4 regions of the Pseudomonas sp. NPDC077186 genome follow, and region 4 is predicted to be linked to each of the others. Evidence: riboswitches for the same ligand, from Rfam matches in the RefSeq annotation. Region 4 holds a riboswitch; each other region holds the start of a gene.
The links. A riboswitch is a leader RNA that binds a small molecule or an ion and turns the genes downstream of it on or off. The one in region 4 is predicted to bind cobalamin.
Positions count from the first base shown of each region.

Region 1: it holds a riboswitch for cobalamin, as region 4 does, so the genes downstream of both, cobO (cob(I)yrinic acid a,c-diamide adenosyltransferase) here and ACIGKL_RS08330 (TonB-dependent receptor domain-containing protein) in region 4, are expected to answer to the same signal.
Region 2: it holds a riboswitch for cobalamin, as region 4 does, so the genes downstream of both, ACIGKL_RS09690 (energy-coupling factor ABC transporter permease) here and ACIGKL_RS08330 (TonB-dependent receptor domain-containing protein) in region 4, are expected to answer to the same signal.
Region 3: it holds a riboswitch for cobalamin, as region 4 does, so the genes downstream of both, cobG (precorrin-3B synthase) here and ACIGKL_RS08330 (TonB-dependent receptor domain-containing protein) in region 4, are expected to answer to the same signal.

Region 1 is NZ_JBITWE010000007.1:47,020-54,526, reverse strand. It holds gene glp (gephyrin-like molybdotransferase Glp) at 1-468, shown strand, start outside; gene ACIGKL_RS22175 (NAD-dependent deacylase) at 473-1,252, shown strand; gene ACIGKL_RS22170 (C40 family peptidase) at 1,308-1,916, shown strand; gene ACIGKL_RS22165 (C40 family peptidase) at 2,015-2,533, shown strand; gene ACIGKL_RS22160 (O-methyltransferase) at 2,530-3,189, shown strand; cobalamin riboswitch at 3,229-3,434, shown strand; gene cobO (cob(I)yrinic acid a,c-diamide adenosyltransferase) at 3,607-4,260, shown strand; gene ACIGKL_RS22150 (cobyrinate a,c-diamide synthase) at 4,257-5,549, shown strand; gene bluB (5,6-dimethylbenzimidazole synthase) at 5,546-6,199, shown strand; gene cbiB (adenosylcobinamide-phosphate synthase CbiB) at 6,227-7,135, shown strand; gene cobD (threonine-phosphate decarboxylase CobD) at 7,128-7,507, shown strand, end outside.
Region 2 is NZ_JBITWE010000002.1:225,165-232,671, forward strand. It holds gene ACIGKL_RS09670 (threonine dehydratase) at 1-334, shown strand, start outside; gene amn (AMP nucleosidase) at 335-1,807, opposite strand; gene ACIGKL_RS09680 (DUF3703 domain-containing protein) at 1,873-2,202, opposite strand; gene ACIGKL_RS09685 (hypothetical protein) at 2,307-3,029, shown strand; gene ACIGKL_RS09690 (energy-coupling factor ABC transporter permease) at 3,039-3,719, opposite strand; cobalamin riboswitch at 3,774-3,972, opposite strand; gene ACIGKL_RS09695 (PaaI family thioesterase) at 4,006-4,431, opposite strand; gene ACIGKL_RS09700 (acyl-CoA dehydrogenase family protein) at 4,435-6,084, opposite strand; gene ACIGKL_RS09705 (TetR/AcrR family transcriptional regulator) at 6,081-6,722, opposite strand; gene ACIGKL_RS09710 (HAD family hydrolase) at 6,867-7,463, opposite strand; gene tesB (acyl-CoA thioesterase II) at 7,460-7,507, opposite strand, start outside.
Region 3 is NZ_JBITWE010000003.1:577,650-585,156, reverse strand. It holds gene ACIGKL_RS14705 ((2Fe-2S) ferredoxin domain-containing protein) at 1-683, opposite strand, end outside; gene ACIGKL_RS14700 (cobalt-precorrin-6A reductase) at 1,293-2,021, opposite strand; gene cbiE (precorrin-6y C5,15-methyltransferase (decarboxylating) subunit CbiE) at 2,018-3,220, opposite strand; cobalamin riboswitch at 3,402-3,585, shown strand; gene cobG (precorrin-3B synthase) at 3,682-4,995, shown strand; gene ACIGKL_RS14685 (precorrin-8X methylmutase) at 4,988-5,614, shown strand; gene ACIGKL_RS14680 (precorrin-2 C(20)-methyltransferase) at 5,614-6,354, shown strand; gene cobJ (precorrin-3B C(17)-methyltransferase) at 6,460-7,507, shown strand, end outside.
Region 4 is NZ_JBITWE010000001.1:1,762,931-1,770,437, forward strand. It holds gene ACIGKL_RS08320 (carboxyl transferase domain-containing protein) at 1-1,345, shown strand, start outside; gene dxs (1-deoxy-D-xylulose-5-phosphate synthase) at 1,450-3,351, shown strand; cobalamin riboswitch at 3,425-3,627, shown strand; gene ACIGKL_RS08330 (TonB-dependent receptor domain-containing protein) at 3,717-5,582, shown strand; gene ACIGKL_RS08335 (cobalamin-binding protein) at 5,826-6,620, opposite strand; gene ACIGKL_RS08340 (MFS transporter) at 6,620-7,033, opposite strand; gene ribA (GTP cyclohydrolase II) at 7,030-7,507, opposite strand, start outside.

The DNA of each region.
Region 1 (7,507 bases), on a different contig from region 4:
CTGTCCACCGGCGGGGTCTCGGTGGGCGAGGCGGATTATCTCGGCCTGGCCCTGCGCGAGGCCGGCGAGCTGGCGCTGTGGAAGCTGGCGATCAAGCCGGGCAAGCCTTTGACCTTCGGCCATTACCAGGGCGTGCCGGTGATCGGCCTGCCGGGCAACCCGGCCTCGACCCTGGTCACCTTCGGCCTGTTGGCGCGCCCCTACCTGCTGCGTCGTCTCGGCGTGCCGCGCGTCGAGCCGCTGGGTTTCGCCGTGCCGGCCGGGTTCGTCTGGCGCAAGCCGGGCATGCGCCGCGAGTACCTGCGTGCGCGCCTGGAACACGGCCGCGCAGTGCCCTACGCCAACCAGAGCTCCGGCGTGCTGCGCAGCGCCGCCTGGGCCGAAGGGCTGGCCGAGGTGCTCGAGGGGGCAACGCTGGAGGAGGGCGACAGCCTGCGGTTTATCCCCCTCAGCGAGATCCTCGGTTAAGGCCATGGACGAGGCGCTGCGGCGAGTCGCGCGGGCCATCGAGCAGGCCGAGCGCATCCTGGTCATTACCGGCGCGGGGCTGTCGGCCGACTCCGGCCTGCCCACCTACCGCGGCCTCGGCGGCCTGTACAACGGCCATACCGCCGAAGGCCTGCCGATCGAGGCGGCGCTGTCCGGGCCAATGCTGCGCCGCGACCCGGCATTGTGCTGGAAGTACCTGGCCGAGCTGGGCAAGGCCTGTCTCGGCGCGGCGCCGAATGCCGGTCACCTGGCCATCGCCGAGCTGCAGCGGCGCAAGCCCGCTTGCTGGGTGCTGACGCAGAACATCGACGGTTATCACCGCGCCGCCGGCAGTCCCGGCGAGCGCCTGATCGAGATTCACGGCGAGCTGGCGCCGCTCTATTGCCAGTCCTGCGGTGGTGAGGACGGCGAACTGGCCGAGCACCTGCAGCGGCCGCTGCCGCCGCGCTGTCGGCAGTGCGGCGGGGTGTTGCGCCCACCCGTGGTGCTGTTCGAGGAAATGCTCCCGGAGGCGGCCATCGACAGCCTCTACGCCGAGCTGCGCAAGGGTTTTGACCTGGTGCTCAGCGTCGGCACCAGCGCCAGCTTCCCCTACATAGTCGAGCCGGTGCTGCGTACCCGCCAGGCCGGAGGCCTGAGCGTGGAGATCAACCCCACGCTGACCGACCTCAGCGCCGTGGTGGATGTACGGCTGGCTGGGCGGGCCTTAGATGTGTTGCCGAAACTACTGGGTCACATTTCGAGCGATAGAATTTGCAAATAGACGGCATAGAGGGCATAGTCGCGCACTTGTAAATTGAACCGACACGGTCGTGCCCATGCGCAAACGCTTCGCACCCCTCGTGCCTTTTGCACTCATCGCCTTTCTCGCCGCCTGCGCCGGCCACGCGCCGCAGCCGCAGCTCGACGAGCCCGCGGTCAAGCCCGTCGCTCAGCAGGTCGAACCTGCCGAGGACGAGATGGCCGCGCTGATCGACGACAAACCCTACGAAATGCCGCAGCTGGCCGACAGCCTGCTCGATCTCGGGCGTTCGCTGGTCGGCACCCGCTATCGCTACGGTGGCACTTCGGTGCAGTCCGGTTTCGACTGCAGCGGCTTCGTTGGCTATCTGTTCCGCAAGGAAGTCGGCCTGGAACTGCCGCGCTCGACCCGCGAGTTGATCAAGCTGGATGCGCCCAAGGTGGCCCGCGCCGACCTGGAGCCGGGCGATCTGATCCTGTTCAACGACCGCGGCCGCGGCCGCGTCAGCCACGCCGGCATCTACCTCGGCGACGATCAGTTCATCCATTCCAGCAGCCGCCGCAGCGGCGGCGTGCGCATCGACAGCCTGGACGACAGCTACTGGAATCGCAGCTACCTGCAGGCCAAGCGCGTCCTCGCCCTGGCCCCGGTGGACGACGAGCAGGCCGCCCAGCGTCATCCCTGAGAGCAAGCTCTGAGCGCCCTTCGGCGCGGCCCCAGGGTTGCGCCGTTCGCCCCGAGCCGGCAGAGTAGGGCGCATCCAGGCTCAGGATCGCCTCGCTCATGCCCGTCACGACCCGTGTTGCCCTGCTCGTTCTCGCCCTGCTGCTGAGTGCCTGTAGCAGTCGCGCCCCCACCCCACAGCCCAGCTATCCACCAGCCACCGGCCAGTTCCAGGGCGGCGCCGACGACGTGCTGTTCCGCGCCCTCGGCCTGGTCGGCACGCCCTATCGCTACGGTGGCAATACCCCGGACGGCGGTTTCGACTGCAGCGGCCTGATCGGCTACGTCTACCGCGACGCCGCCGGCATCAGCCTGCCACGTTCGACCCGCGAGCTGAGCGCCATGCGCAGCCCCAATGTGCGCCGCGACGCCCTGCAGAGCGGTGACCTGGTGTTCTTCGCCACCAACGGCGGGCGCGGCGTCAGTCATGCCGGCATCTATGTCGGCGAGGGACGTTTCGTCCACGCGCCGTCTTCGGGCGGTACGGTGCGCCTGGACAGTCTGGACAACAGCTACTGGCAGCGCGCCTATCTGGACGCCAAGCGCGTGCTCGCCCCCGAACTGGCGCGCAATCCGTGACCCAGCGCAGCCTGCAACTCGACGACGCGCTCTACCAGTACCTGCTGGACGTCTCCCTGCGCGAGTCGCCGCTGCTCGCCCGCCTGCGTGCGGAAACCGCGCAGCTGAGCCAGGCACGTTGGCAGATCGCCCCGGAGCAGGGCCAGTTCATGGCCCTGCTGGTGCGCCTGCTCGGCGCCCGGCGGATCGTCGAGGTCGGCACCTTCACCGGCTACAGCGCCATTTGCCTGGCCGATGCCATGGGGTCGCAGGGCCAGCTGATCTGCTGCGACCTGCCCGGCGACTACAACGCCACCGCCCGCCGCTACTTCGCCGAGGCCGGGCTGACCGAGCGTATCCAGTGGCGTCTGGGCCCGGCGCTGGACAGCCTGGCGGCGCTGGAGGGCGAAGGGCAGGGCGACTTCGACCTGATCTTCGTCGACGCCGACAAGGCCAACTACCCGGCCTACCTGGAACAGGCGCTACGCCTGTTGCGCCAGGGCGGCCTGCTGCTGTTCGACAACACCCTGTGGAGCGGCCGGGTGTTACAGGCGCAGCCGGACAGTGCCGACACCCGCGCCATTCAGGCGCTGAACCGGGCGCTCAGGGACGATGCGCGCGTCGAGCTGTCGCTGCTGCCATTGGGTGACGGCCTGACCCTGTGCCGCAAGCGCTGAGCCGCCGTGGCGTTGACGCCCAACCCTCCCAGCCTCTACCCTGCGCGCCTTGCTTCAGGTGCCCGACGCCACGCGCGTACGAGGTGAAACAGGGAAGCCGGTTCAAATTCCGGCGCTGCCCCCGCAACGGTAGGTGAGTCAAACGCCGCTCTATTGCCACTGTGCTTCGTGCATGGGAAGGCGCGGCGCTAGCCCGCGAGGCTCGCTCACAAGCCCGGAGACCGGCCTGCTGCAGTCCACGGCATCGCGGAGGGCGTTGTCTGGCGTGCGGGCTCGCCTTCCCGGTGGCCCGCGCGCGCCGTTCTCCGCCTGCCTTGTCCAGCCCAGTGTGTTCGGGAGCGCAACGATGCCGCCATGCCAGCTTGCCAGTCGTGCACGGCGGCCTGCGCCCGGATGCCCGCAGACCAGGAAACCTCGATGAGCGAATCGACCGAACGCGACAGCGAATCGATCCCGCGCGACAGCGCATTGACCGAACGCGACGCCCGGCACCAGGCGCGCATGGCGCGCAAGAAGGCGCTGATCGACGCGAAGATCGCCCAGGCCCAGGACCAGTACGGCCTGCTGCTGGTGCACAGCGGCAATGGCAAGGGCAAGAGCAGCAGCGCCTTCGGCATGGTCGCCCGCGCCCTCGGCCACGGCATCAGGGTTGGCGTGGTGCAATTTATCAAGGGCGCCGCCAGCACCGGCGAGGAAACCTTCTTTCGCCGTTTCCCCGAGGAAGTCAGCTACCACGTGATGGGCGAGGGCTTCACCTGGGAGACCCAGGATCGCCAGCGCGATATCGCCAAGGCGGGCGAGGCCTGGGCCGTTGCGCAGCGCCTGCTGAACGACGAGGGCGTCGGCCTGGTGGTGCTGGACGAGCTGAATATCGCCCTCAAGCACGGTTATCTGCAGCTCGATGCGGTGCTCGCCGATATCCAGGCACGGCCGCTCCTGCAGCACGTGGTGGTGACCGGGCGCGGCGCCTTGCCGGGGATGATCGAGGCGGCCGATACGGTGACCGAGATGAGCCTGGTCAAGCATGCCTTCAAGGCCGGGGTGAAGGCGCAGAAGGGGGTCGAGTTTTGACTTCGCGCCAGTGCCCGGCGCTGCTGATCGCCGCGCCCGCCTCAGGGCAGGGCAAGACCACCGTCACCGCCGCCCTGGCGCGCCTGCACAGCCGCCAGGGACGGCGGGTACGGGTGTTCAAGTGCGGCCCGGACTTTCTCGACCCGATGATCCTCGCCCGCGCCAGCGGCGCGCCGGTGTACCAGCTCGACCTGGCGATGGTCGGCGAGGCCGAAAGCCGCCGCCTGCTCTGGCAGGCGGCGGGCGAGGCCGAGCTGATCCTGATCGAAGGGGTGATGGGCCTGTTCGACGGCCAGCCCTCGGCGGCCGACCTGGCGCGGCAGTTCGGCGTGCCGGTGCTGGGGGTGATCGACGGTTCGGCCATGGCCCAGACCTTCGGCGCCCTGGCCCATGGGCTGGCGACCTTCCAGGCCGACCTGCCGTTCGCCGGGGTGCTCGGCAACCGGGTGGCCAGCGCGCGCCATGGCGAGATTCTGCGCGCTGCGTTGCCGAGCACCATTCGTTGGTACGGCGCCTTGCCGCGCAATGCTGCGGTGGAGCTGCCCAGCCGTCACCTGGGGCTGGTGCAGGCGCAGGAACTGGCCGACCTCGACACGCGCCTGGACGCCGCCGCCGATGCCCTGGCCGCCAGCGCCGAGGTGGCCTTGCCGGCGCCAGTGCGCTTCGCCGCGCCACCACCGCGGGCGGTCGAGCCGCTGCTGGCCGGCGTGCGCATCGGCGTGGCGCGCGACGGCGCCTTCGCCTTTCTCTATCAGGCCAACCTCGATCTGCTGTGCGAGCTGGGCGCCGAAATTGAATTCTTCTCGCCGCTGGCGGGCGACGGCCTGCCGCAGGTGGACAGCCTCTACCTGCCCGGCGGCTATCCCGAATTGCATCTCGCTGAACTGGAAGGCAACCAGGCCATGGCCGCGGCGATTCGTGCCCATCACCGGGCCGGCAAGCCGATCCTCGCCGAATGCGGCGGCATGCTCTACCTGCTCGACGAACTGGCCGACAAGCAGGGCGCCAGCGGTCGCATGCTCGGCCTGCTGGCCGGCCGCGCCGCGCTGCAACCACGGCTGACCGCCCTGGCTTTGCAGGAAGTGGAGTTGCCGGAGGGCGAGCTGCGCGGCCACAGCTACCACCATTCGCGCCTGGACAGCCCGCTGGCGCCGCTGGCCCTGGGTCGTTGCCCGAACGGCAAGGCGGTGGCCGAGGCGGTCTATCGCCTGGGCCGGTTGACGGCCTCCTATATCCACTTCTACCTGCCGTCCAACCCCCTGGCGGCCGCGGCGCTGTTGCGCCCATGAGCGAGCAGGCCTTCAGCGCCGTCGAGCGCGCCGCGGTCTACCGCGCCATCGCCGAACGCCGCGACATGCGCCACTTCAGTGGCGGCGAGGTGCCGGCCGAGGTGCTGGCACGCCTGCTGGAGGCGGCGCACCGCGCACCCAGCGTCGGCCTGATGCAGCCCTGGCGCTTTCTGCGCATCAGCGACCCGCAATTGCGCGAAGCCGTCCACGCGCTGGTGGAGGCCGAACGGCTGCGCACCGCCGAGGCGCTGGGCGAGCGCTCCGACGAATTCATGCGGCTCAAGGTCGAGGGCATTCGCGAGTGTGCCGAGCTGCTGGCGGTAGCGCTGATGGACGGGCGCGAGACTCATGTCTTCGGCCGCCGCACCCTGCCGGAAATGGATATGGCGTCGGTGGCCTGCGCCATTCAGAATCTCTGGCTGGCCGCCCGCGCCGAGGGCCTGGGCCTGGGTTGGGTGTCGCTGTTCGAGCCCGAGGCGCTGGCTGCGCTGCTGGGCATGCCGGCCGGCAGCAAACCGGTGGCGCTGCTGTGCCTGGGGCCGGTCGCGGCCTTCTATGACCAGCCGATGCTGGTGGAGGAGGGCTGGGCCAGGCCGCGGCCGCTCGCCGAGCTGCTGTTCGAGAATCGATGGGGAGAACGCGTTGACTGACCTATCCACTGGCAACGGGCTATGGCGATGAGCCTGGCGCTCAGCACCCTGGCCGGGGTGGCGCTGGACGCCGCGCTCGGCGAGCCGAAGCAGGGCCACCCGCTGGTGGCCTTCGGCCGCCTGGCGAATCGTCTGGAGCAGCGCTTCAACCCCGCCGGCGGCGGCTGGCGCAGCCATGGGGTGAGCGCCTGGTGTCTGGCGGTGCTGCCGCTGACCCTGCTGACCTGGCTGCTGGCGCAGGTCTCGGCCTTCGGCTGGGCGGTGGAGATCGCCGCGCTGTACTGCGCCCTCGGCCTGCGCAGCCTCGTCGAGCACGCGCGGCCGGTGGCGCAGGCGCTGCGCCTGGGCGATCTGGCGCTGGCGCGCGAGCGCGTCGGCTGGATGGTCAGCCGCAACACCGCCGCGCTGGACGCCGGCGGCGTGGCCCGCGCCGGCACCGAGTCGGTGCTGGAAAACGGCTCGGATGCGGTGTTCGCCGCGCTGTTCTGGTTCGTCGTCGCCGGCGCGCCGGGTGTGGTGCTGTACCGCCTGAGCAATACCCTGGATGCCATGTGGGGTTACCGCAACGAGCGCTTCGAACGCTTCGGCTGGGCCGCGGCGAAGATCGACGATGTACTCAATTACGTCCCTGCGCGCCTGGTGGCGCTGAGCTACGCGTTGCTTGGCCACAGCGCCCTGGCGCTGCGCTGCTGGCGTCGCCAGGCGCCGCAGTGGGACAGCCCCAACGCCGGCCCGGTGATGGCCGCCGGCGCCGGTAGCCTGGGGGTGAGCCTGGGCGGCGCGGCCGAATATCACGGCCAGCTGCATGTGCGCCCGCAACTGGGCGAGGGGCCGCCGCCGCGGGCGCGCGATATCGAGCGCGCGCTGAATCTGGTGTGGGGCGGCGTGCTGCTGTGGCTGGCGCTGCTGGGACTCTGGGAGGTGCTGGGTGCTTGAGCATGGAGGCCGCCTGCGTGCGGCGGCGCGGCAATACGGCATCGCCCTGGAGGACTGGCTGGACCTGTCCACCGGCATCGCCCCCTACGGCTGGCCGTTGCCGGCTATTGCGGCCGAGGCCTGGACTCGCCTGCCGGAGCCGGACGATGGCCTGGAAGCCGTCGCCCGCGACTACTACGGCGCGGCCAGCCTGCTGCCGGTGGCCGGTTCGCAGGCGGCGATCCAGGCCTTGCCGCGCCTGCGCAAGGGCTGCACGGTGGGCATCCTCTCGCCGACCTACGCCGAGCATGCCGCCGCCTGGCGCCGCGAGGGGCACCGGGTGATGCAGCTCAGCGAGGGCGCCATCGACCGCGCCCTGCCGCGCCTCGACGT
Region 2 (7,507 bases), on a different contig from region 4:
TTTCGAGCAGGGTCGCCTGGTGCAGACCGAGCGCGCCGACACCCTGGCCGACGGCATGGCCTGTCGTCAGCCGCAGCCCTTGGCGCTGGAGATGATCCGCGCCGGCGCCGCGCGCATCGTGCGTGTGACTGATGAGGAGATTCGCGCCGCCATCCGCGCCTATCACGAGGACACCCACAACCTCGCCGAGGGCGCCGGCGCCGCCGCCCTGGCCGCCTTGATGCAGGAGCGCGAATGCAACACCGGCCAGCGCGTGGCGGTGGTGCTCAGCGGTGCCAATATCGACCGCCTGGCGCTGGCCGAGCTGCTGCGCGACGAGGTCGCAGCCGCCTGATCAGCGAAACGGCGGCTCGTCGAAGCTGCGCAGCTTGCGCGAGTGCAGCGAGTCGAGCTGGCTGCGCATCAGCTCCAGCGCGGCGATGCCGATGCGCAGGTGCTGGGTCACGGCGCGCTCGTAGAAGGCGCCGGCCGCGCCGGGCAGCTTGATCTCGCTGTGCAGCGGCTTGTCCGACACGCACAGCAGCGTGCCGTAGGGCACCCGCAGGCGGTAACCCTGCGCCGCGATGGTGCCGCTTTCCATGTCCACCGCCACCGCCCGCGACAGGTTGATCAGCGGCCGCTCCTGGGCCCAGCGCAGCTCCCAGTTGCGGTCGTCGTAGGTCAGCACGGTGCCGGTGCGCAGGCGTTTCTTCAGCTCGTCGCCCTGCTCGCCGGTGACCAGCTTGGCCGCCTCCTGCAGCGCCTGCTGCACCTCGGCCAGCGCCGGCAGCGGGATATGCGGCGGCAGCACGCGATCGAGGATGCCGTCGCGGCGCATATAGGCGTGGGCCAGCACGTAGTCGCCGATGGTCTGCGACTGACGCAGGCCGCCGCAGTGGCCGATCATCAGCCAGCAGTGCGGACGCAGCACGGCCAGGTGGTCGGTGATGTTCTTGGCGTTGGACGGGCCGACGCCGATATTGACCAGGGTGATGCCGTGGCCGTCCTCGGCCTGCAGGTGGTAGGCCGGCATCTGGTAGCGGTGCCAGATGACGTTCTCGATGATCGCCTGCATCTCGCCTTCGGCCATGCCGCGCTCGACCACCACGTTGCCCGGCAGCACCAGGCGGGTGAAGCGCGAGTCGCCCACCAGCATGTCCAGGCCGTGGCGGATGAACTGGTCGACGTAGCGGTGGTAGTTGGTCAGCAGGATCCACGGCTGCACGTGGCGCCAGTCGCTGCCGGTGTAGTGCACCAGGCGACGCAGGGAGAAATCCACCCGCGCCGCGTCGAACAGCGCCAGCGGCAGCGGGTCGGTGTTCTCCCAGTCGTACAGGCCGTCGGCGGTACCGTCGGTGGCGGCGGACAGGTCGGTGCTGGGGAACACCCGCGCCAGCTCGGCGGCGGTCACCCCGCTGCCGGCCAGCTCGTCACCCTGCTCCACCACATAGGGATAGGGGATGTTCTGCTGGCTCATGCCGACTTCCACGCGCAGGGTGAAGTCGTGCATCAGCGGCCGCAGCTGCTCCAGCAGGTATTTGCGAAAGGCCGCCGGCTGGGTCACGGTGACGCTGTAGGTGCCCGGCACCTGCACCTTGGCGTAGGCGCGCACGGTGGTCGGCACCTCGCCCTGGCACAGATAGGTCAGGCGCAGCTCGGGATAGCGGAACAGACAATGCTCGCCGGCGTCGGGCTTGATGCGCTCCTTGAGGTAGCGCTTCAGCGCCCGGCTGAGGGCGCCGGTGGCCTGCTGGTGGAGGGCGGCGAGGCGGTCGACCGCCTCTTCCGGGGTAAAGGCAACGACGAATTCATCGGCACAGGGTTTCACGGCGCACCTTCCTGGTTGATCGAACGCCCCTATCTTGCCTGTTCCGGCGGTGCCAGGCATAGCGCTCAGCGCAGCAGGCGAGCTAGATCCTCCGGCACGGGCTGCGGCGTCAGCGGCCCGACCCGGCGCGTGCCGGGATTGCCCAGCGGATAGAGGCCCAGCAGCGACCCCAGGCTGCCCGGCAGACGCAGCAGCTGCGCGAGCAGCTCGGCCCAGTCGCGCCGACGCCAGGCCCACAGCAGCATCAGCCAGTGGCTCAGGCCGTGCTGGAGAACACTCGGCTGGCCGAGGATATGCGCGCGCTCCAAATGACGCAGCTCGCCCTCGGCATCGCCCAGGCGGCGCTTGCGACGGGCCAGTTGCAGTTCGTGGTGGAAGGCTTGGCGACGGTTCATGGCGGTGCTCCAGAGTAGGCGACCGGGACAGTCTGCAAGCCTGGGGCGGCCCCGCGGTCAAGCGACTAGGCTTAGCCGCATAGCGCCTGCCCGAGGGTCGCCCCATGCCACGCCTGCTCAGCCTGCTCCTGTTGCCCCTGCTCGCTCCCGTCCTGCTCGCCGGCGAGCTGGACGGCCACTACCACGCCAACCTCGACGGCCAGCCGGCCGAGCTGATCCTGCGCAGCCAGGGTCAGTCGGTGGAGGGGCAATACGTGGAAAACCAGCGCCTGCGCCTGAACCTCAAGGGTCATTACGACGGCCAGCTGCTGCGCGCCGAGATCAGCGACCCGCAGTCCGGGCTGCTGATCGCCAACATGAACGCCACCTACGCCAACGCCATGCTCAACGTCAGCATCGCCGCGCGCGACCCGCGCAACGGCCAGGTGCTGGAGCGCCAGGCGCTGTTCCAGCGCGGCGCGCCGGCCAGCGCGCCGACTGCAGCGGAGCGCCTGGATCCGGCGCTGATCGGCACCTGGATCCACGAGAAGCAGATCAACAGCGGCGGCGCCAACTTCGCCTCGTTTTCCACCCTGCTGACCCTGCAGCTGGGCGCCGACGGCAGCGTCGCGCAGTGGAGCCTGGCGGCCGGCGGCGGCAGCGACTGGAGCTTCAACAGCCCGGGCGAGCTGCAATACCGCGGCCGCTGGCGCAGCGACAACGGCGTGCTGCTGGTGCGCCTGGACGGCGCCGCCGACTACCAGCCCGCCGCTTACTATCGCTTCAGCGACCCCTACCTGGTCACCGAGAGCAATACCGGCAAGATGATCTGGCAGCGCCGCCAGTAGCGCTGCGGGTCAGGCGGCCTGGTGCAGGCGCACGTTGAACAGCGGGCCCTGGCTGAAACGCGCCAGCGCCTTGGCCGCGGCCAGCACGCCCAGATCGATCAGCGGCTCGACCAGGATCACGCTCATATAGGCCAGGCCGAAGCTGCCCACCGCGGCCAGGTTATCCGCGGCGAAACCCTGGCCGTAGAAAGCCCAGAACGCCACCCAGGCGACGATGCCGCCCTGGTAGGCGGTCGACAGCGCCAGCGCCTGCTTGTAGGAGAGATCCACGTAGGCGGTGCCCGGCGCGACAATGCGCTTGGCCAGCAGCTGGATGCCCCACAGCGGCAGCAGCAGGGTGGTGACGTTCATGCCGTACTGCGGCAGGTCGAACTGGGCGAACAGCAGCCCCTGCAACAACAGGCCGGCGGCCAGGCCGATGGCCGCGGCGCCGGCGCCGAACAGCAGCAACAGGGTCGAGCCGAGGATCAGGTGCACCTCCGAGACACCCACCGGGTGATGCGGCAAGACCTCGAAGAAGCAGAACACCAGGGCGGTGGTCAACAGGCTGCGCAGCGCCAGGGCGACCGCCCCACCGTTGTCGCGGATGGCATCGCGGGCGAGTTGGGCGGTCAGGCCGAAGCCGGCGACGGCCGTGGCGTAGCTGAGCAGGATCTTGGCGCCTTCGACGACGCCGGGTTCGATATGCATAAGGGTTCCTTGGTCGCGCCCACCGCGCGACGATCCGGATGGAGGGGATGGGCGCAAGCGCCCGACGGCGATGGCAGGTCTCCTGGCTCGCGGCTCGACCCTTCGCCCGCCTTCCCGGCCGGTGGGCCAGTGGCATATGGGCGTCGTTCGCCGCTTACAGTTGCGGGGGCAGCCAGGGCATTGGCGACATGCGCCGCACCCTGTTCCCTTTTCATCCGACCCTGGGGCCGGAACCATCGGCGGCCACCTTACCCGGCGGCACGGACAAAAGACAGTGCCCGGCGTCTTAGGCCGTATGACGCAAGCAGGTGAAAAGGCCACTGGCGTTGGCACACAGCTGCCCCTGAGCGTCGTGCAGCGTGGCCTGCACCGCGACCTGTCGCCCGTCGCGCTGCAGCACGCGGGCTTCGGTACGTAGCGGCAAGGCCGCCGGGCCGATTGGGCGCAGGTAATTCACCTGCAGGCTGGCGGTCACATAGACCTCCTCGGCGCTGGCCTGCGAGTACACCGCCAGCCCCAGCGCCGCATCGAACAGCGTGGCGGTGTAGCCGCCATGCACACCGCCGAGCGGATTGAAGTGCACGGCCGGCGGCTGACTGCTGAAGCCCGCCACCCCGGCTGCAGCCTGCAGCTGGGAAATGCCGTAATCGGCACCGATGTCACCGGCCAGCCAGGCCCGTAACCGTTCAAAGAGACTGGCGTGCATGTTCATGCCTTAGATCAGCTGCGGCATGCTGCGCGCCAGCAGTGCTTCGACGTCGACGCCGCGCGGCAGGGTGCCGTAGACGCGGCCGCGGCCTTCCAGGCGGCTGGCGATAAAGGCGTCGCTCACCACGCTGTTTCCGGCCTCCAGCAGCAGCTTGGCCTGCAGCGCCACGGCCACGTCCTCGGTGAGCTGGCGGGCGCGGTACTGGATATCGGCGGTATCCGCAAAATCGGCCTTCAAGCGCTGGATATGCGCCTTCAGCCGCGCATCGCCGTGGCCGTCGCCCAGCTCGGCGAACAGCGCACCGAGCACGCCGGGCTCCTTGGACAGGGCGCGCAGCACGTCCAGGCATTGCACGTTGCCCGAGCCCTCCCAGATCGAGTTGACCGGCGCCTCGCGATACAGGCGCGGCAGGATGGTTTCCTCAACGTAGCCGGCGCCGCCCATGCATTCGCTGGCCTCGTAGACCATCTCCGGCGCGCGCTTGCAGATCCAGTACTTGCCGACGGCGGTGACCAGGCGGGCGAACTTGTCTTCCTGCTCGTCATGCAGGTGATCCAGCGCGCGGCCCATGCGCATGGACAAGGCCAGCGCCGCCTCGCTTTCCAGCGCCAGGTCGGCCAGCACGTTCTGCATCAGCGGCTGGTCGGCGAGCAGCTTGCCACCCACCTGGCGATGCGCGCAGTGGTGCGCGGCCTGGGTCAGCGCCTGGCGCATCAGGCTGCTGGAGCCGACCATGCAGTCGAAGCGGGTCATGGCCACCATCTCGATGATGGTCGGCACGCCGCGCCCCTCCTCGCCGAGCATCCAGGCGAAGGCGCCGCGGTACTCCACCTCGCTGGAGGCGTTGGCCCAGTTGCCCAGCTTGTTCTTCAGGCGCTGGATATAGAACTGGTTGCGCGTGCCGTCCGGGCGGTGGCGCGGCAGCAGGAAGCAGGACAGGCCCTTGTCGGTCTGCGCCAGGGTGAGGAAGGCGTCGCACATCGGCGCCGAGCAGAACCACTTGTGCCCGACCAGTTCGTAGGCCTGCCCCGGCCCGCCGCTGCCGACCGGGTAGGCGCGGGTGGTGTTGGCGCGCACGTCGGTGCCGCCCTGTTTCTCGGTCATGGCCATGCCGATGGTGACGCCGCTCTTCTGCTCCATCGGCAGGTTGCGCGGGTCGTACTGGCTGGAAAGGATCTTCGGCAGCCACTGCTCGGCCACGTTCGGTTGCAGGCGGATGGCCGGCACGGCGGCGAAGGTCATGGTCAACGGGCAGCCGCTGGCCGCTTCGGCCTGGCTGTGCAGGTAGGTCAGCCCGGCACGGGCGACATGGGCGCCGGCGCGCGGGTCGGTCCAGGGCAGCGAGGGCAGGCCGTGCTCGACCGCGGTGCGCATCAACTCGTGGTAGGCCGGATGAAACTCCACCAGATCGACGCGGTTGCCGTAGCGGTCATGGCTCTTGAACACCGGCTTGTTCTCGTTGGCGAGGAAGCCGGCCTGCATCAGTGCGCCGCCGGCCAGCGCGCCGTAGGCGTGCAGGCGCTGTTCGGCCCAGCCGCCGTCATAGCGGCGAATCCACTCCTGCAGCGGCAGGTCGAGGCGATAGAGGTTGGCGCCGTCCAGGCTCGGTACCTGGTTGAACACCTCGTGGGTTTCGGCGTGCAGGCTGGGTTTCATCGCGGCAGTTCCTCGGCGCCGACGGCGCGCAGACAGAAGGTGACCAGGCTGGCGCTGACGTCGGCCAACTCCAGGGTGGGGTGGCCCGCCGCACGGGCGGCGCGGGCCGGGGGAGAGAGCGGGCCGACCAGGGCCTCGGCGATGGCGCCGACCAGGCAGGCGGCGACCAGGCCGACCTGCTCGAGGCGAAATTCGCCGCGGCGCACGCCCTCCTCGAGCAGATCGGTAAAGAGTTCGGCATAGGCCTCGCGGTACAGCAGGCGCTGCTCGTCCACTTCGGGGTCGACCGGCTCGGCGATCAGGGCGAAGGCCAGGCGGCGGCTGTGCCAGGCGCGCGCGGCGAACTGTTCGAGGCCGGCGCGCAGGCGCTGCGGCGCGCCGCCCGGCGCGCGCAGGGTGGCGGCCAGGGCATCGACCTCGCGCTGGCTGGCGTCGGCGAACACCTCGGCAGCCAGTTCGCCCTTGCTGCGGAAATGCCGGTACAGGCTGCCGGTGGCGATGCCGACGTCTTCGGCCAGCGCCTGCATGGTCAAGGCGGCGAACCCGCCATCGACCACCCGCTGCAGGGCACAGACGAGGATGCGTCGACGCAACGCCTGATCGCGGTCGAGCCGCGCTTCGCTGGGACGGTAAGCCATGGTCTGAGTCCTGATTCACAGAACATCAGTGAATCAGGATTCAGACCATGACTAAAGCGACGTTCCGGCCAAAACTGCGGCCGAACGCACGTCGGAATGCAGGAGACGCAACGTGGAGGCGCACGCAGCGCACCCTACGCGAGGCTAAGGGCCGAGGTGCGCCAGCAGCTCCGCGCAATCGCGCGCATGCAGCCCGGTCAACTCGGGCCAGGGGTTGTCCGGCAGGTTGACCAGCACCGCGCGCGCACCGGCGGCCTGGGCGCATTCCAGGTCGAAGCGGTAGTCGCCGACCATCACCAGCTCACGCGGCGCCACCGCCCAGCGCTCGGCCAGGTGCAGCAACCCGCCGGGATGCGGCTTGGGCGGCGCCTCGTCGCGGCCGAGGATGTCTGCGTCGGCGAAACAGTCGTCCAGGCCGATGGCCTGCAAGGTCAACAGCGCCAGCTCATGGGCGTTGCGGGTGAGGATGCCGAGCCGGCAGCCGCGCTCGCACAGCGCGCGCACCAGATCGATGGCCCCCGGCGCCGGTCGCGAGGCCACCGCCAGTTCGCGCTCGTGCTCGAGCAACCAGGCGTGCTTCTGCGCGGCTTCGTCTGCCGGCAACGCCGCCAGATGATGGAGGATGTCGTCGTCCTGGGGAATACCCAGCGCGCGCTTGATCGCCGGGAAGTCGTGCACCGCCAGGGTCAGGGTGCCGTCCATGTCGAACACCCAGTGGCGCGCCGTCGCCAGCTGCCTCATTTCCAGTCTTCCCGCACGCGGGTCAGGCCTTCCTGGGCGGCCGA
Region 3 (7,507 bases), on a different contig from region 4:
CCATCGATGCGCAGCTCCGGCAACGCCCGGCCCGCCACCAGGCGCTCGTCGACCAGGCGAATCACCGCCGCCTCGTCCCTGATGCCGTACCACTCGCCCTGAGGATAAAGGCTCGCGGTCGGCCCCAGGTCGCAGGGAAACTGGCACTGGCTGCGGGTGATATGCACGCCGCCCGCGCACTCCAGACGGCCCGCGACCTTGAGCCACTGACGCAGGGTTTTCCACAGGCCCAGCGCCCCCTTGCGCGTGCAGCGCGGGCCGTTGCACAGCAGCAGGCGCTGGGCGTGCGGCGGGATCTGCGACCAGGCGTGCTGCGCCGGAATCGGCGGCACCTCGCTGCAGGGGCTATGCGCCTCGCGGCGCTCGAGCAGCGCACCGAGGCCATCGAGCCAGGCGTCTTCCAGCGCGGTGCAGAGCACGAATACCCGGTCGCCATCGCCCCGCTCGGCGATGCGCTGGCGCAGCCAGTCGCGGTGCGCGGCATCGGCGCGCGGCTCCAGATCCACCACCAGCAGCGGTCGCGGCGCCTCATCGATGGTCTGCCAGCAGCCGTCCTGCTCGCTGTCATGCAGATGCGCCTCGCCGAGCAGCGCTTCGATGCGCTGCTGCAAGAGCTCGGCCGAGGCCCCACGACCCAGGCCGGGGCCGATAAACAGGATGCGCGCATAAGGAGCTTGGTTCATCAGGGTCTCCAAAAGGGCCGGCAGTCTAGCAGCGCGTCATGGCCCAAATGCAATCCGGGTAGCATGTAGGTTGGGCTGAGGAGCTTGCGACGAAGCCCAACGGGGATTTTCGAGGGCTGGAGATCGCCGAGCGGAGCCCTGCGGGCTCCCTGTTGGGCTTCGCTGCGCTCAGCGCCAACCTACCGCGCCAGCCCAGGCAACGCCGGCAGCCTGTAGGTTGGGTTGAGGAGCCTGCGACGAAGCCCAACAGGGATTTTCGAGGGCTGGAGATCGCCGAGCGGAGCCCTGCGGGCTCCCTGTTGGGCTTCGCTACGCTCAGCGCCAACCTACCGCGCCAGCCCGGGCAACACCGGCAGCCTGTAGGTTGGGTTGAGGAGCCTGCGACGAAGGCCAACAAGGATTCTCGGGGCGCTGGAGATCGCCGAGCGGAGCCCTGCGGGCTCCCTGTTGGGCTTCGCTGCGCTCAGCGCCAACCTACCGCGCCAGCCCGGGCAACACCGGCAGCCTGTAGGTTGGGTTGAGGAGCCTGCGACGAAGCCCAACGGGGATTTTCGAGGGCTGGAGATCTCCGAGCGGAGCCTGCGGGCTCCCTGTTGGGCTTCGCTGCGCTCAGCGCCAACCTACCGCCAACGCGGCCCACAGGGCATCCGGCTCGGCAAACTCACGCGCCACCACCGGCAACTGCGGCCGGCGCAACAGCAGCACCGGCAGACCCAGTTCGCGCGCCACCTGCAGCTTGGGCTCGGTGGAAGCGCTGCCGCTGTTCTTGCTCACCAGCACGTCGCAGCAGATTCGGGCGAACAGCGCGCGTTCCTCGTCCAGCGAGAAAGGCCCGCGGGCGCCAATCACCTCGGCGCGCGGCGGCGCCGGCTCGGCCTGCAGGCAGCGCACCGTCCAGTGCTGGTGCGCGGGAATCTGGTGCAGATGGGCCAGCGGCTCGCGCCCGGAGGTGAACAACGGCCGCTGAAACGGCGCCAGCGCACGGGTCAATCCGTCCCAGTCGTCCACCTCGCGCCAGTCGTCATCCGCGCGCGGTTGCCAGCCAGGGCGACGCAATGCCCAGCAGGGCACGCCCGCCAGTTCTGCAGCGCGAGCGGCGTTATGGCTGATCTGCGCCGCATAGGGGTGGGTCAGATCCAGCAGCAGCTCGATGCTTTCGCGGTCGATAAAGGCGGCCAGGCCTTCGACGCCGCCAAAGCCGCCGACGCGCACGCGGCAGGCCAGGTCATCCGGCACCCGGCCGAGGCCGGCCAGGCTGTAGATGGTTTCCGGCCCGAGGCGACGGGCCAGGCGCAGCGCTTCGCTGGTGCCGCCGAGCAGCAGGAGTCGCGCACTCAAGGTTTGCGCACCGCCAGCAGGGTGATCGGCAGCGCCGCGCGCCAGGTATCGAAGCCGCCCAGCGGCTGCGCCTGGGCCACGGTGAGACGCAGCAGTTCGCCACCCTGCTGTTCGCGGAAGGCGACCAGCGCCGCCTCGCTCTGAATCGTTACCGCATTGGCCAGCAAGCGCCCGCCGGGCTTGAGCGCGGCCCAGCAGGCGTCCAGCACGCCGGGCACGGTGACGCCGCCGCCGATAAAGACCGAATCCGGCGCCGGCAATCCATCCAACGCCTCGGGCGCATGCCCGGCGACCAGCTGCAGGGCAGGTACGCCGAGGGCATCGCGGTTGTGGCGGATATGCGCCTGGCGCCCCTCGTTGGCCTCGATGGCGATGGCGCGGCAGGCCGGGTGTGCGCGCATCCACTCGATGCCGATGGAGCCACAACCGGCGCCGACATCCCACAGCAGCTCGCCGGGCAGCGGCGCCAGGCGCGCCAGGGTCACTGCGCGCACGTCGCGCTTGGTCAGTTGGCCGTCGTGGCGGTAGGCGTCGTCAGGCAGACCACAGGTCGGTGGCAGCAGGCGTGCTCCGGCGTCGGCCAGGCACTCCACGGCCAGCAGGTTGAGGTCGGCGCCGCGCGGCAGGCTCCAGCTTTCAGCCAGGCCATCGAGGCGGCGTTCATCCGGCCCGCCCAGGTGCTCCAGCAGGCACAGGCGACTGGCACCGAAGCCCCGCTCACGCAGCGCTACGGCGACCTGCGCGGGCGTATCGCCAGCGGCGCTCAATACCAGCAGGCGCACGCCGGGAAACAACCGCGAATTGAGGGTGGCCAGCGGCCGGCCGACCAGCGACAGCACCTCCACCTCCTGCAACGGCCAGCCCAGGCGCGCCGCCGCCAGCGACACCGAGGACGGCGCCGGCAATACCCGCAGCTCGTCGGCCGCCAGCTGGCGCGCCAGGCTGGCGCCGACGCCATAGAACATCGGGTCGCCGCTGGCCAGCACGCACAGCGCCTCGCCACGCCGGGCCAGCAGCGGTTCGAGGTCGAAGGGACTCGGCCAGGTCTCGCGCGCGGCGCCAATGCACGGCGGCAGCAAGGCCAGCTGGCGCGGCGCGCCGACGATGCGCGCGGCCGCCAGCAGGGCACGACGCGCGGCCTTGCCCAGGCCGGGGTAGCCGTCTTCGCCGATACCGACCAGAGTCAACCAGGGTTTCATCCAATGTCCTCGCACAGGCCCGACGGAGCGCCTGTCCGCGCTCCGGGCAAAGCGGGCATAATAGCGCCTTCGTCGGTGCCCCATGAGTCGATACGACTCAGTAAAGGGCCTAAGGAAACTCTGAAATAGTCGTCATTCCCGCGCAGGCGGGAAGCCAGAATCTCAGTAGTACCTGGGCTCCCGCCTTCGCGGGAGTGACGGTAAATGGCCATTTCAGAAATTCCCCAAGAGGGAACACGGTTCACCGTGGCTGCCCCCGCAACTGTAAACAGCGAGTCCAATGCAATCGGCCACTGGGTAACCGGGAAGGCGCGGCGGACGAAGACCTGTCAGCCAGGAGACCTGCCGACGAACGCTGGTCGCGAGTGCCAACATCGGGCGGGGTGTACCGATGCCATGGAATCCCCCGTGGGCGGATTTCGCTGGTTCGGTCGCCGCGTCGTTAGCCACAGGTGACCCCTTTGCCCGCGCCCGTTCGCCCTTCCGCCTGCCCCGGCCTGCTGCGCATCGTCCCCGCGCTGGACGGCGGCATCTGCCGCATCAAGCTGCCCGGCGGCGTGCTGCGCAGCGTTCAGGCGCGGGCGATTGCCGAGGCGGCCAGGCACTGCGCCAACGGCGTGCTGGAGCTGACCAACCGCAGCAACCTGCAGATCCGCGGCGTGCTGCCCGGCCAGGAAGGCACGTTGATCGACGCCCTGCTCGGCGCCGGCCTCGGCCCGCGCGTGGCCGCCGCCGACGATGTGCGCAACCTGCTGCTCAGCCCCGCCGCCGGCCTCGACCCGCAGGCGCGCATGGACCTGCGCCCGCTGGCCGGCCAGCTGCTCGACCTGCTGCAGGACAGCCCGGCGCTGCAGACGCTGTCGGCCAAGTTCGCCCTGCAGCTGGACGGCGGCGAGGCCCTGGCCATGCGCGAACACCCCCACGACCTGTGGCTGGCCGCCGAGGACGAGCGCCACCTGCTGCTGGGCCTGGCCGGCTGCCCCAATGACGCGCCGCTGGCGCGCATCGAGGCGCCCCAGGCGCTCGAGCTGGTGCGCCAGCTGCTGCTGCTGTTTCTCGAACTGGCCACGCCCGAGCAGTCGCGTATGCGCCAGCTGCTCGGCCATATCTCGCCGGATGAACTGCTACGGCGCCTGCAGGCGCGCCTGAATTTCCCCCTGCAGCCGCCACCGGCCAATTGGCAGCCTGCCGCCACCGTCGAGCGCACGCCGGCAGGGATTTATCCACAGGCGCAGAATGGCCTGTGCATGGTCGCCGCCGGCGCCCGCCTCGGCCGCCTGCACGCCGAACAGCTGCTGGCGCTGGCCGAGCTGAGCGAACGCCATGGCGACGGCGAACTGCGCCTGACGCCCTGGCAGGGCCTGCTGCTGGGCAACGTCCCCGAGGCCAGCGCCGGTGAGCTGCTGTCCGCGCTAGGCGACCTGGGCCTGCTGGTCCGCGCCGACGAGCCGCTGCTCGGCCTGGTCGCCTGCACCGGTTCGGCCGCCTGCGCCCGCGGCCTGTCCGACAGCAAGCGCCATGCCCTGCACCTGGCCGAGCTGCTGCGCGCAAGCCACGCACGCCCGCAGGTGCACCTCAGCGCCTGCCCGCGCAGCTGCGCCAGCGCCAGGGTGCAGCCCTACACATTGCTGGCCAGCACGCCCGAGCACTACCAGCTTTACCAACGCACGCCCGAAACGCCCGGTTTCGGCCGCCTGCTGGCACCCGCCATGACCATCGACCAGGTTGGCGCCTGGTTCGCCCGCCAACACCCCGCAGGAACCCCCGATGCTTGATTACATCCGCGACGGCCAGGAAATCTACCGCCGCTCCTTCGCCACCATCCGCGCCGAAGCCAACCTCGATGGCATCCCCGCCGACCTGGAAAAACTCGCCGTGCGGGTGATCCATGCCTGCGGCATGGTCGACGTGGTGGAGGATCTGCGCTTCTCCCCCGGTGCCGGCGCGGCCGGTCGTGCGGCGCTGCTGGCTGGCGCGCCGATTCTCTGCGATGCGCGCATGGTCGCCGAAGGCATCACCCGCCCGCGCCTGCCGGCGAACAACCAGGTGATCTGCACCCTGCACGACGCCGGCGTGCCGGAGCTGGCCCGTGAAGTCGGCAACACCCGCTCGGCGGTGGCCCTGGAGCACTGGCGCGAACACCTGGAAGGCAGCGTGGTGGTGATCGGCAACGCGCCGACCGCGCTGTTCTACCTGCTGGAGATGCTCGACGCCGGTGCGCCGAAGCCGGCGCTGATCATCGGCATGCCGGTGGGCTTTATCGGCGCGGCGGAATCCAAGGATGCCCTGGCGGCAGACAGCCGCGGCGTGCCCTACGTGATAGTGCGGGGCCGCCGTGGCGGCAGCGCCATGGCGGTAGCGGCGGTCAACGCCCTGGCCTCGGAGGTGGAGTGATGGCTGGCCGTCTGCTTGGCCTCGGTGTCGGCCCCGGCGACCCCGAGCTGCTTACCCTCAAGGCCCTGCGCCTGCTGAAAAGCGCACCCGTGGTGGCCTACTTCGTGGCCAAGGCCAAGCACAACGCCGGCCATGGCGGGAATGCCTTCGGCATCATAGAAGAGCATCTGGACGCCGCCCAGCAGCGCCTGCCGCTGGTCTACCCGGTGACCACCGAGAAGCTGGCCCCGCCGCTGTCCTACGAGGATGTGATCGCCGATTTCTACGACACCTGCGCCGAGCAGATCGCTCGCCTGCTGGACGCAGGCCAGGACGTGGCGGTGATCTGCGAGGGCGACCCGTTCTTCTACGGTTCCTACATGTACCTGCACGACCGCCTGGCCGACCGCTACGAGGTGGAAGTGGTGCCCGGCGTGTGCTCCATGCTCGGCTGCGCCTCGGTGCTCGGCACCCCGCTGGTGTACCGCAACCAAAGCTTGAGCGTGCTGTCCGGCGTACTGCCGGAAGACGAGCTGGAACAGCGCCTGCGCGACGCCGAAGCGGCGGTGGTGATGAAGCTCGGACGCAACTTCGACAAGGTGCGCCGGGTGCTGCGCAAGCTCGGCCTGGATGACCGCGCCCATTACGTCGAACGGGCGACCATGGCCAGCCAGAAGATCGTGCCTTTGGACGAGGTGGAGCCGATGGATTCGCCGTACTTCTCCATGATTCTGCTGCCCGGGCAAAAGTGGAGAGGCTAACCCGGACATGTGGGAGGGGCTTTAGCCGCGACAGTCGCCGCTAAAGCGCCTCCCACGGATCGCGCCCCATTCCCCGGATGGCATTCGGGCTACAGGATTTACCGCATGAACATCGTCATCCTCGGCGCCAGCGCGCTGGCCACTGCACAACGCCTCCAGGCGCTTTATCCACAGGCCGTGATCCATGGCCTGCGCGGGCGTGCCGATAACGCCGAGCGCCACTACGACGACTTCGGTGACACACTGCGCGCCCTGTACCGCGACGGTCAGCCGCTGGTGGTGCTGTGCGCCGCCGGTATCGTGATCCGCAGCCTGGCCGCGCTGCTGGCGGAAAAGGGCGCCGAGCCGCCGGTGCTGGCCCTGGCCGAGGATGGCAGCGCGGTGGTGCCGCTGCTCGGCGGCCTGGCTGGGGTCAATCGCCTGGCCCGCGAGATCGCCGCGCACCTGGGCGTGGCGGCGGCCATCACCACCAGCGGCGAGCTGCGCTTCGGCACCTGCCTGCTGGAGCCACCGGCCGGCTACGCGCTGGCCGACCTGCAGCAGGGCAAGCGTTTCGTCAGCGATCTGCTCGGCGGTGAAAGCGTACGCATCGAGGGCCAGGCGCCCTGGCTGGAAGCCGCGCAGCTGCCTGTGGATAACGCCGCCAGCCGGGTCATCCACATCACTGCACAGGCGCGCCCGGCGCAGCCCGACGAACTGCTGATCCACCCGCGCTGCGCCGCTGCGCTGATCGAACGCCCCGGCGCCGACCTGCCGGCGCGCCTGGAACAGGCGCTGGCCGCCGCCAACCTGGCGCCGCAAGCGCTGGCCGTGCTGCTGGCGGACAAAGGCTGGATGGCCAATGCCGAGCTGCACGCGGCAGCGCAGGCACTGAACCTGCCACTGCGCTTTATCCACAGCGACTCCCAGCTACCTACCGAATGCCACCGGGGCGATGGCCTACGTCTGCTGCTGGGCGAACAGCCGCTGGAGATCGAGCGCCTTGGCCAGCGCCGTGGGCGTCTTAGCGTGGTCGGCCTCGGCCCCGGTGCAGCCGAGCATATGACCCCCGCCGTGCGCCGCGCCCTGGACCAGGCCGAAGACCTGCTCGGCTACGACACCTACGTGAAGATGGCCGGCCCGCTGCGCGCCGATCAATGCGTGCACCCCAGCG
Region 4 (7,507 bases):
GAGCCCGGCCGACGGCCTGATCGGCGGCACCGGCACGGTGAATGCCGAGCGCTTCGGCGCCGAGGCGGCGCGCTGCCTGGCCATCGCCTACGACTACACGGTGTTCGCCGGCACCCAGGGGGTGATGAACCACAAGAAGACCGACCGCCTGCTCGGCCTCGCGGCGCAGTGGCGCCTGCCCGTGGTGCTGTTCGCCGAGGGCGGCGGCGGCCGCCCCGGCGACAGCGATTTCGTCGGCGTGGCCGGGCTGGACTGCCACACCTTCGCCGCCATGGCCAGGCTCTCCGGCCTGGTGCCGACCGTGGGCGTGGTCTCCGGCCGCTGCTTCGCCGGCAACGCCGCCCTGCTCGGCTGCTGCGACCTGATCATCGCCACGCAGAATGCGACCATCGGCATGGCCGGCCCGGCGATGATCGAGGGCGGCGGCCTCGGCAGTTTCACCCCCGAGCAGGTCGGCCCGACCAGCGTGCAGGGTCCCAACGGGGTGATCGATGTGCTGGTGGCCGACGAGGCCGAGGCGGTCGTCGTGGCCAAGCAGTACCTGGGCTATTTCCAGGGCCCGGTGAGCGACTGGCTATGCAGCGATCCCCGCGAGCTGCGCCAGGTGATCCCGGAAAACCGCCTGCGCGTCTACGACATGCGCAAGGTCATCGAACTGCTGGCCGACGAGGGCAGCGTGCTGGAGCTGCGTCGCGCGTTCGCCCCCGGCCTGATCACCGCGCTGATCCGCATCGAGGGCAGGCCGTTCGGCTTGCTCGCCAACAACCCCGCGCACCTGGGCGGCGCCATCGACGCCGCGGCCGGCGACAAGGCAGCGCGCTTCCTGCAACTGTGCGAGGCGCACGACCTGCCCATCGTCTCGCTGTGCGATACCCCAGGCTTTATGGTCGGGCCGGAGGCGGAGAAGCAGGCCACGGTGCGCCACGTGTCGCGCCTGTTCGTCACCGCTGCCAGCCTCACGGTGCCCTTCTTCACCCTGGTGCTGCGCAAGGGCTACGGCCTCGGCGCCCAGGCCATGGCCGCCGGCAGCTTCCACGCGCCCTTGTTCACCGCCGCCTGGCCCAGCGCCGAGTTCGGCGCCATGGGCCTGGAGGGCGCGGTGCGCCTGGGTTTCGCCAAGGAGCTGGCGGCCCAGGCGGACGACGCCGCGCGCCAGGCGCTGTTCGACAAGCTGGTGGCCAAGGCCTACGAAAACGGTAAGGCGCTGAACATGGCCAGCTACCTGGAAATCGACGCGGTGATCGACCCGGCCGACAGCCGCGCCTGGCTGCTGCGCGGGCTGGCCGCCGCGCCCAAAGCCGCCGCGCGCGAGGGCAAGAAACGGCCGTTCGTCGATACCTGGTAGAGGCCTGGCACAGGCGCGCCGGCCTGTCGCGCAGGGCTTGAAGCTTGCGGCGGTGGTTTTCGGGTAAACTGCCGCATCTTTTTACCCCTATAACGATTCGCCTGATGCCGACCACTTTCCACGAGATCCCCCGCGAGCGCCCGCTGACGCCCCTGCTGGACCGCGCCAACACGCCGGACGAGCTGCGCCGGCTGGCCGAAGCGGACCTGGAAACCCTCGCCGACGAACTGCGCCAGTACCTGCTCTACAGCGTCGGCCAGAGCGGTGGCCATTTCGGCGCCGGCCTCGGCGTGATCGAGCTGACCATCGCCCTGCACTACGTCTTCGACACCCCCGACGACCGCCTGGTGTGGGACGTCGGCCACCAGGCCTACCCGCACAAGATCCTCACCGGCCGTCGCGAGCGCATGGCCACGCTGCGCCAGAAGGACGGCCTGGCCGCCTTCCCGCGCCGCAGCGAGAGCGAGTACGACACCTTCGGCGTCGGCCACTCCAGCACCAGCGTCAGCGCCGCACTGGGCATGGCCATCGCCGCCCGCCTGCAGGGCGAGAAGCGCAAGAGCGTGGCGGTGATCGGCGACGGCGCACTGACCGCCGGCATGGCCTTCGAGGCGCTCAACCACGCCAGCGAGGTCGGCGCCAACATGCTGGTGGTGCTCAACGACAACGACATGTCGATCTCCAAGAATGTCGGCGGGCTGTCCAACTACCTGGCCAAGATCCTCTCCAGCCGCACCTACGCCAGCATGCGCGAGGGCAGCAAGAAGATCCTCTCGCGCCTGCCCGGCGCCTGGGAGATCGCACGCAAGACCGAGGAACACGCCAAGGGCATGCTGGTGCCCGGCACCCTGTTCGAGGAACTGGGCTGGAACTATATCGGCCCCATCGACGGCCACGACCTGCCCACCCTGCTCGCCACCCTGCGCAATATGCGCGACCTGGAGGGCCCGCAGTTCCTCCATGTGGTGACCAAGAAGGGCAAGGGTTTCGCCCCGGCCGAGGCCGACCCGATCGGCTACCACGCCATCACCAAACTGGAGCCGGTCAAACCCGATGCCGCGCCGCTCTCCAGCCAGAAACGGCCGTCCGGCCCGAAATACTCCAACGTATTCGGCCAGTGGCTGTGCGACATGGCCGAGCAGGACAACCGCCTGGTCGGCATCACCCCGGCGATGAAGGAAGGCTCGGACCTGGTGGCCTTCGCCGAGCGCTTCCCGGCGCGCTACTTCGACGTCGCCATCGCCGAGCAGCACGCCGTGACCCTGGCCGCCGGCATGGCCTGCGACGGGGTCAAGCCGGTGGTGGCGATCTACTCCACCTTCCTCCAGCGCGGCTACGACCAGCTGATCCACGACGTCGCGGTGCAGAACCTCGACGTGCTGTTCGCCATCGACCGCGCCGGCCTGGTCGGCGAGGACGGCCCGACCCACGCCGGCAGCTTCGACATCTCCTACCTGCGCTGCATCCCCGGCATGCTGGTGATGACCCCCAGCGACGAGAACGAGCTGCGTCGCATGCTCACCACCGGCTACCTGTTCGACGGCCCGGCGGCGGTACGCTACCCGCGCGGCAGCGGCCCCAACGCCGTCATCGAGCCGGGCCTGGCGCCGCTGCAGATCGGCAAGGGCCTGGTCCGTCGCCAGGGGCGCCGCGTCGCCCTGCTGGCCTTCGGCGTGCAACTGGCCGAGGCGCTGCAGGTCGGCGAGACGCTGGACGCCACGGTGGTCGACATGCGCTTCGTCAAACCGCTGGACACCGCCCTGCTGCGCGAGCTGGCGGCCAGCCATGAGCTGCTGGTGAGCATCGAGGAAAACGCGCTGATGGGCGGCGCCGGCAGCGCGGTCGGCGAGTTCCTCGCCGCCGAGAACATCGTCAAGCCGCTGCTGCAGCTGGGCCTGCCCGACTACTACGTGGAACACGCCAAGCCGGCGCAGATGCTCAAAGAATGCGGCCTCGACCAGGCCGGCATCGAAGCGGCGGTGCGCGCGCGCCTGGCCCTGCTCTGAACATGAGGCTCGCTCATCGCCGAATGAGCGGGCCTTGCTTGTCATTCATCCCGCCGCGCACTAGGGTGCGCGGCATTGCATGTTCCGCCAGGGTGCGCCGCTAACACGGCGTGAAACGGGAAGTCGGTGCGCCATCCAGGCAATCCCGACGCTGCCCCCGCAACGGTAATCGACGGCAGGCCGCAAACCTGCACCTTGTCCAAGGCCACTGGGTGTTCCCGGGAAGGCGGACCGGGGTCGTGAGCCCGGAGACCGGCCCCGGCGGTGCGACTGGTGTTGCGGAGGGCCGCACCGTCAAGCGCCGCCCTGCGCGCGCTTGCCCCTGCCCTCCTCGAACGTCTGCCGACCTTTGAGGAATAACCATCATGAAACTGTCCCACCTGGCCCTGGCCATCGCCGTGCTGCCCGGCCTCAGCCTGGCCGCCGAACCCTACGCCGCCGAACCGCTGGTGATCACCTCCGGGCGCCTGGCCGAACCGCAAGCCCAGGCCACCGCCGCCACCACGGTGTTCGAGCGGGCGGATATCGAGCGCCTGCAGGCCGGCAGCGTTGCCGAACTGCTCGAGCGCGTCCCCGGTCTCAGCGTCGTGCGCACCGGTGGCGCAGGTAGCCAGACCGGCATATTTCTGCGCGGCACCAGCAGCGCGCAGACCCTGGTGCTGGTGGACGGCCAGCGCATCGCCTCGGCCAGCAGCGGCACCAGCAGCCTGGAGTTTCTCGCCCCCGAGCAGATCGAGCGGATCGAGGTGGTGCGCGGCCCGCGCTCGGCCCTGTATGGCTCCGACGCCATCGGCGGGGTGATCCAGATCTTCACTCGCCAGGGTGACGGCCAGGGCCTCAAGCCCCATGCACGGCTGGCCGCCGGCAGCGACAGCACTTACCAGCGCAGCCTCGGCCTGTCCGGTGGCGATGAGCGCACGCGCTTTCACCTCGGCGCAGCGCTGGACGAGACCGCCGGCATCGACGCCACCCGCGACGGCTTCGGCGCCAACGGCGACGACGACGCCTACCGCAACCGCTCGCTCAGCCTGAACCTGGCGCACCGTTTCAGCGACGACCTGCAGGCCGGCTTCAGCGTCCTCGACCAGCGCGGCCAGGTGGAGTACGACGACACCTTCACCGGTTCGCTGCCGACCACCGACTTCCTCCTCAGCAGCGTCTCGGCCTTCCTCGACGGCCGTATCAACGACACCTGGAGCAGTCGCCTGGAGATCGGCCACAGCGAAGACAAGCGCGACAGCGGCAACGACCAACCCGGCGGCTCGCTCAGCCAGTTCAATACCTACCGCGACTCGGCCAACTGGCTCAACCGCCTGACCCTGAACGACAGCCAGCAAGTGCTGCTGGGGCTCGACTGGTACGAGGATCGCGCCCAGGGCAGCACCGATTTCGTCGAGGATTCGCGCTGGAACCGCGCGGCCTTCATCCAGCACCGCTACAGCGGCGAGGCCTTCTCCACCGAACTGGGCCTGCGCCACGACGACAACCAGCAGTTCGGCAGCGAGAACACCTGGAATGCGGCGCTGACCCTGCCGCTGAACGCGGCCAACGAGCTGATCCTGTCCTACAGCGAAGGCTTCCGCGCACCGACCTTCAACGACCTGTACTTCCCCGACTTCTGCTTCGGCGGCCTGTGCTTCCCCAGCGCCAACCCCGATCTCGATCCGGAACGCTCCAAGAGCTACGAACTGCAGTGGCGCAGCCACTACAGCGACAGCGGCTCGCTGCAGGCGTCGCTGTACCGTACCGAGATCGAGGACGCCATCGTCCTCGACGAGAACTTCATCCCGCAGAACGTCCAGACTGCACGGGTCAATGGCTTCGAAGTCGCCGTGCAGCAGGAGCTGTTCGGCTGGCAAGGCAACCTGGCCCTGGCCTTGATCGACCCGCGCGACCGCGACAGCGGCCATACCTTGCAACGCCGCGCCAAACGCACGCTGAGCCTGGATCTCGACCGCCGCTTCGGTGATGTCTCGCTCGGCGCCGGCTGGCGCGCGGTCAGCGGTCGCTACGACGATGCCGACAACGACATCGAACTGGGCGGCTACGGTCTGCTCAGCCTGCGCGCTGCCTGGCAGGCCACACAGGAGGTGGGGCTCAGCCTGAAACTGGATAACCTGCTGGACAAGGATTACGCCGAAGCCACCTACAGCACGCCCAATAGCCGCTTCGGCTACAACAACGCCGGCCGCACCGCGCTGTTCGCGCTCACCTGGACGCCGCAACTCTGACGACCAACTCGTAGGGTGGGTTAGCGGCGCCGGACACTGACGCCTGGACGCCAGCGGTTATGGCGCGCCGCGTAACCCACCGGGCGATGGATCGCGTTGCGCCCATGGTGGGTTACGCCGCATCAAGCGCGTAGGGTGGACATGCCGAAGGCTTGTCCACCGCCCGGCCGACAACGGTGGACAAGGCTGACGCCATGTCCACCCTACGCGAAGCATCCAACGACTCGTGGGTAAATCCGCCCCTCACCGCGCCCCAGCCAACAACTCACAGAGTTGTTCCAGGGCCCCGAGCATCTGCCGACTGGGCCGTTCCAGGCCCCTGTCCGGCACCGCCCAGACCTGGCCGCGGCGCACCGCGCGCAGCTGCGGCCAGGCCTGCCAGTTCGCCAGTTCGGCGTTGCTGCCGCCGAGAATCACCTCGGGGTCGCGCGCCAGCACCGCCTCGATGCCGACCTGCGGCGCCGGCTGGCTCAGGTCGGCGAACAGGTTGCGCGCACCACACACCGCCAGCGCATCGCCGATCAGCTGCTCGCCGCCGATGGTATAGAGCGGCTGATGCCAGACCTGATAGAACACCGCCAGTGGCCGCTCGCGCCGGTAACGCTGGCGCAACCCGGCCAGCTCGTCGCGAAACTCCGCCGCCAGCCGCTCGCCCCGTTCGGCGCGACCGATACGCTCGGCGACGAGGATAAAGGCCTCGGCCAACTGCTCGAGGCGCGCCGGCTCGACCACCAGCTGGGCAATGCCGAAACGCTGCAACTGCGCCTGCTGCGCCGCCGGCACGCTGCCCGGGGCGATCAGGATCAAGTCGGGCGCCAGCTGCAGCAGGCGCTCGAACTCCAGCTGGCCGTAGCGGCCGACGGTGGGCAGCTGGGCCAGCGCGGCGGGCTGCTCGTCGCCTGCGAGCACGCCGACCAGCAGGTCGGCGGCATCCAGCTCGAGCATGATCTCGCTGAGCGACGGCGCCAGGCTGACCACCCGCGGCGCGGCCGCCAGCGGCAGGGCCAGCAGCCACAGGGCGAGCAGCAGCGCGCGCATCAGCCGAGTTGGCGGGGAATGCGGTAGAGGCAGTGCAGGACGATGCTCGACAGCGCCAGCAGCATCAGCGGTATCGCCTCCAGCCCGGCCAGCACCGCCAGGGCGGCGATCCAGGCCGGCAGCGCCGCACCGAGCAGGGCGCGCAAACGCACACGATCCAGCTCCAGCCAGGCGGCCGGCTCGGAGTCGCTGTCCAGGGCCTGGTCGGTGGCGATCAGCGCACGCTTGTAGGCGGCGAACAGCGGCAGACTGACGAACATCGAGGCCAGGCCGGCGACGAACAGCGGCAGGCTCAGCACCTGGGCGCCGCCGCCGCCGAACAGCAGGTTGAAGACGAACAACGGCGCCAGGGCCACGCCCAGCTGGCGCCACCAGGCCAGTGCCAGGCGCCGCTTGACCTGGCCGCGGGTCACAGGCTGTCCTCGGCCTCGCCCTGGTGCTGGTTGCCCAGCATATGACCGAGCTTGCCGGCCTTGGTCGCGAGGTAGCGCTTGTTGTAGGGGTTGTGCTCGATCTGCAGCGGCACGCGGTGATCCACATTGATGCCCATGTCGCCCAGCGCCTTGACCTTGCGCGGGTTGTTGGTCATCAGCTTGAGGCTCTGGATGCCCAGGTGGGCGAGCATCGGCTGGCAGATCGCGTAGTCGCGCTGGTCGGCGCCGAAGCCCAGGCGCTCGTTGGCCTCGACTGTGTCGGCGCCGCCGTCCTGCAGCTCGTAGGCGCGGATCTTGTTCAGCAGGCCGATGCCACGACCTTCCTGACGCAGGTACAGCAGCACGCCGCGGCCTTCCTGGGCGATCGCCTGCAGCGCCGCCTGCAGCTGCGCGCCGCAGTCGCAGCGCAGGCTGAACAGGGCGTCGCCGGTCAGGCACTCGGAGTGCAGACGG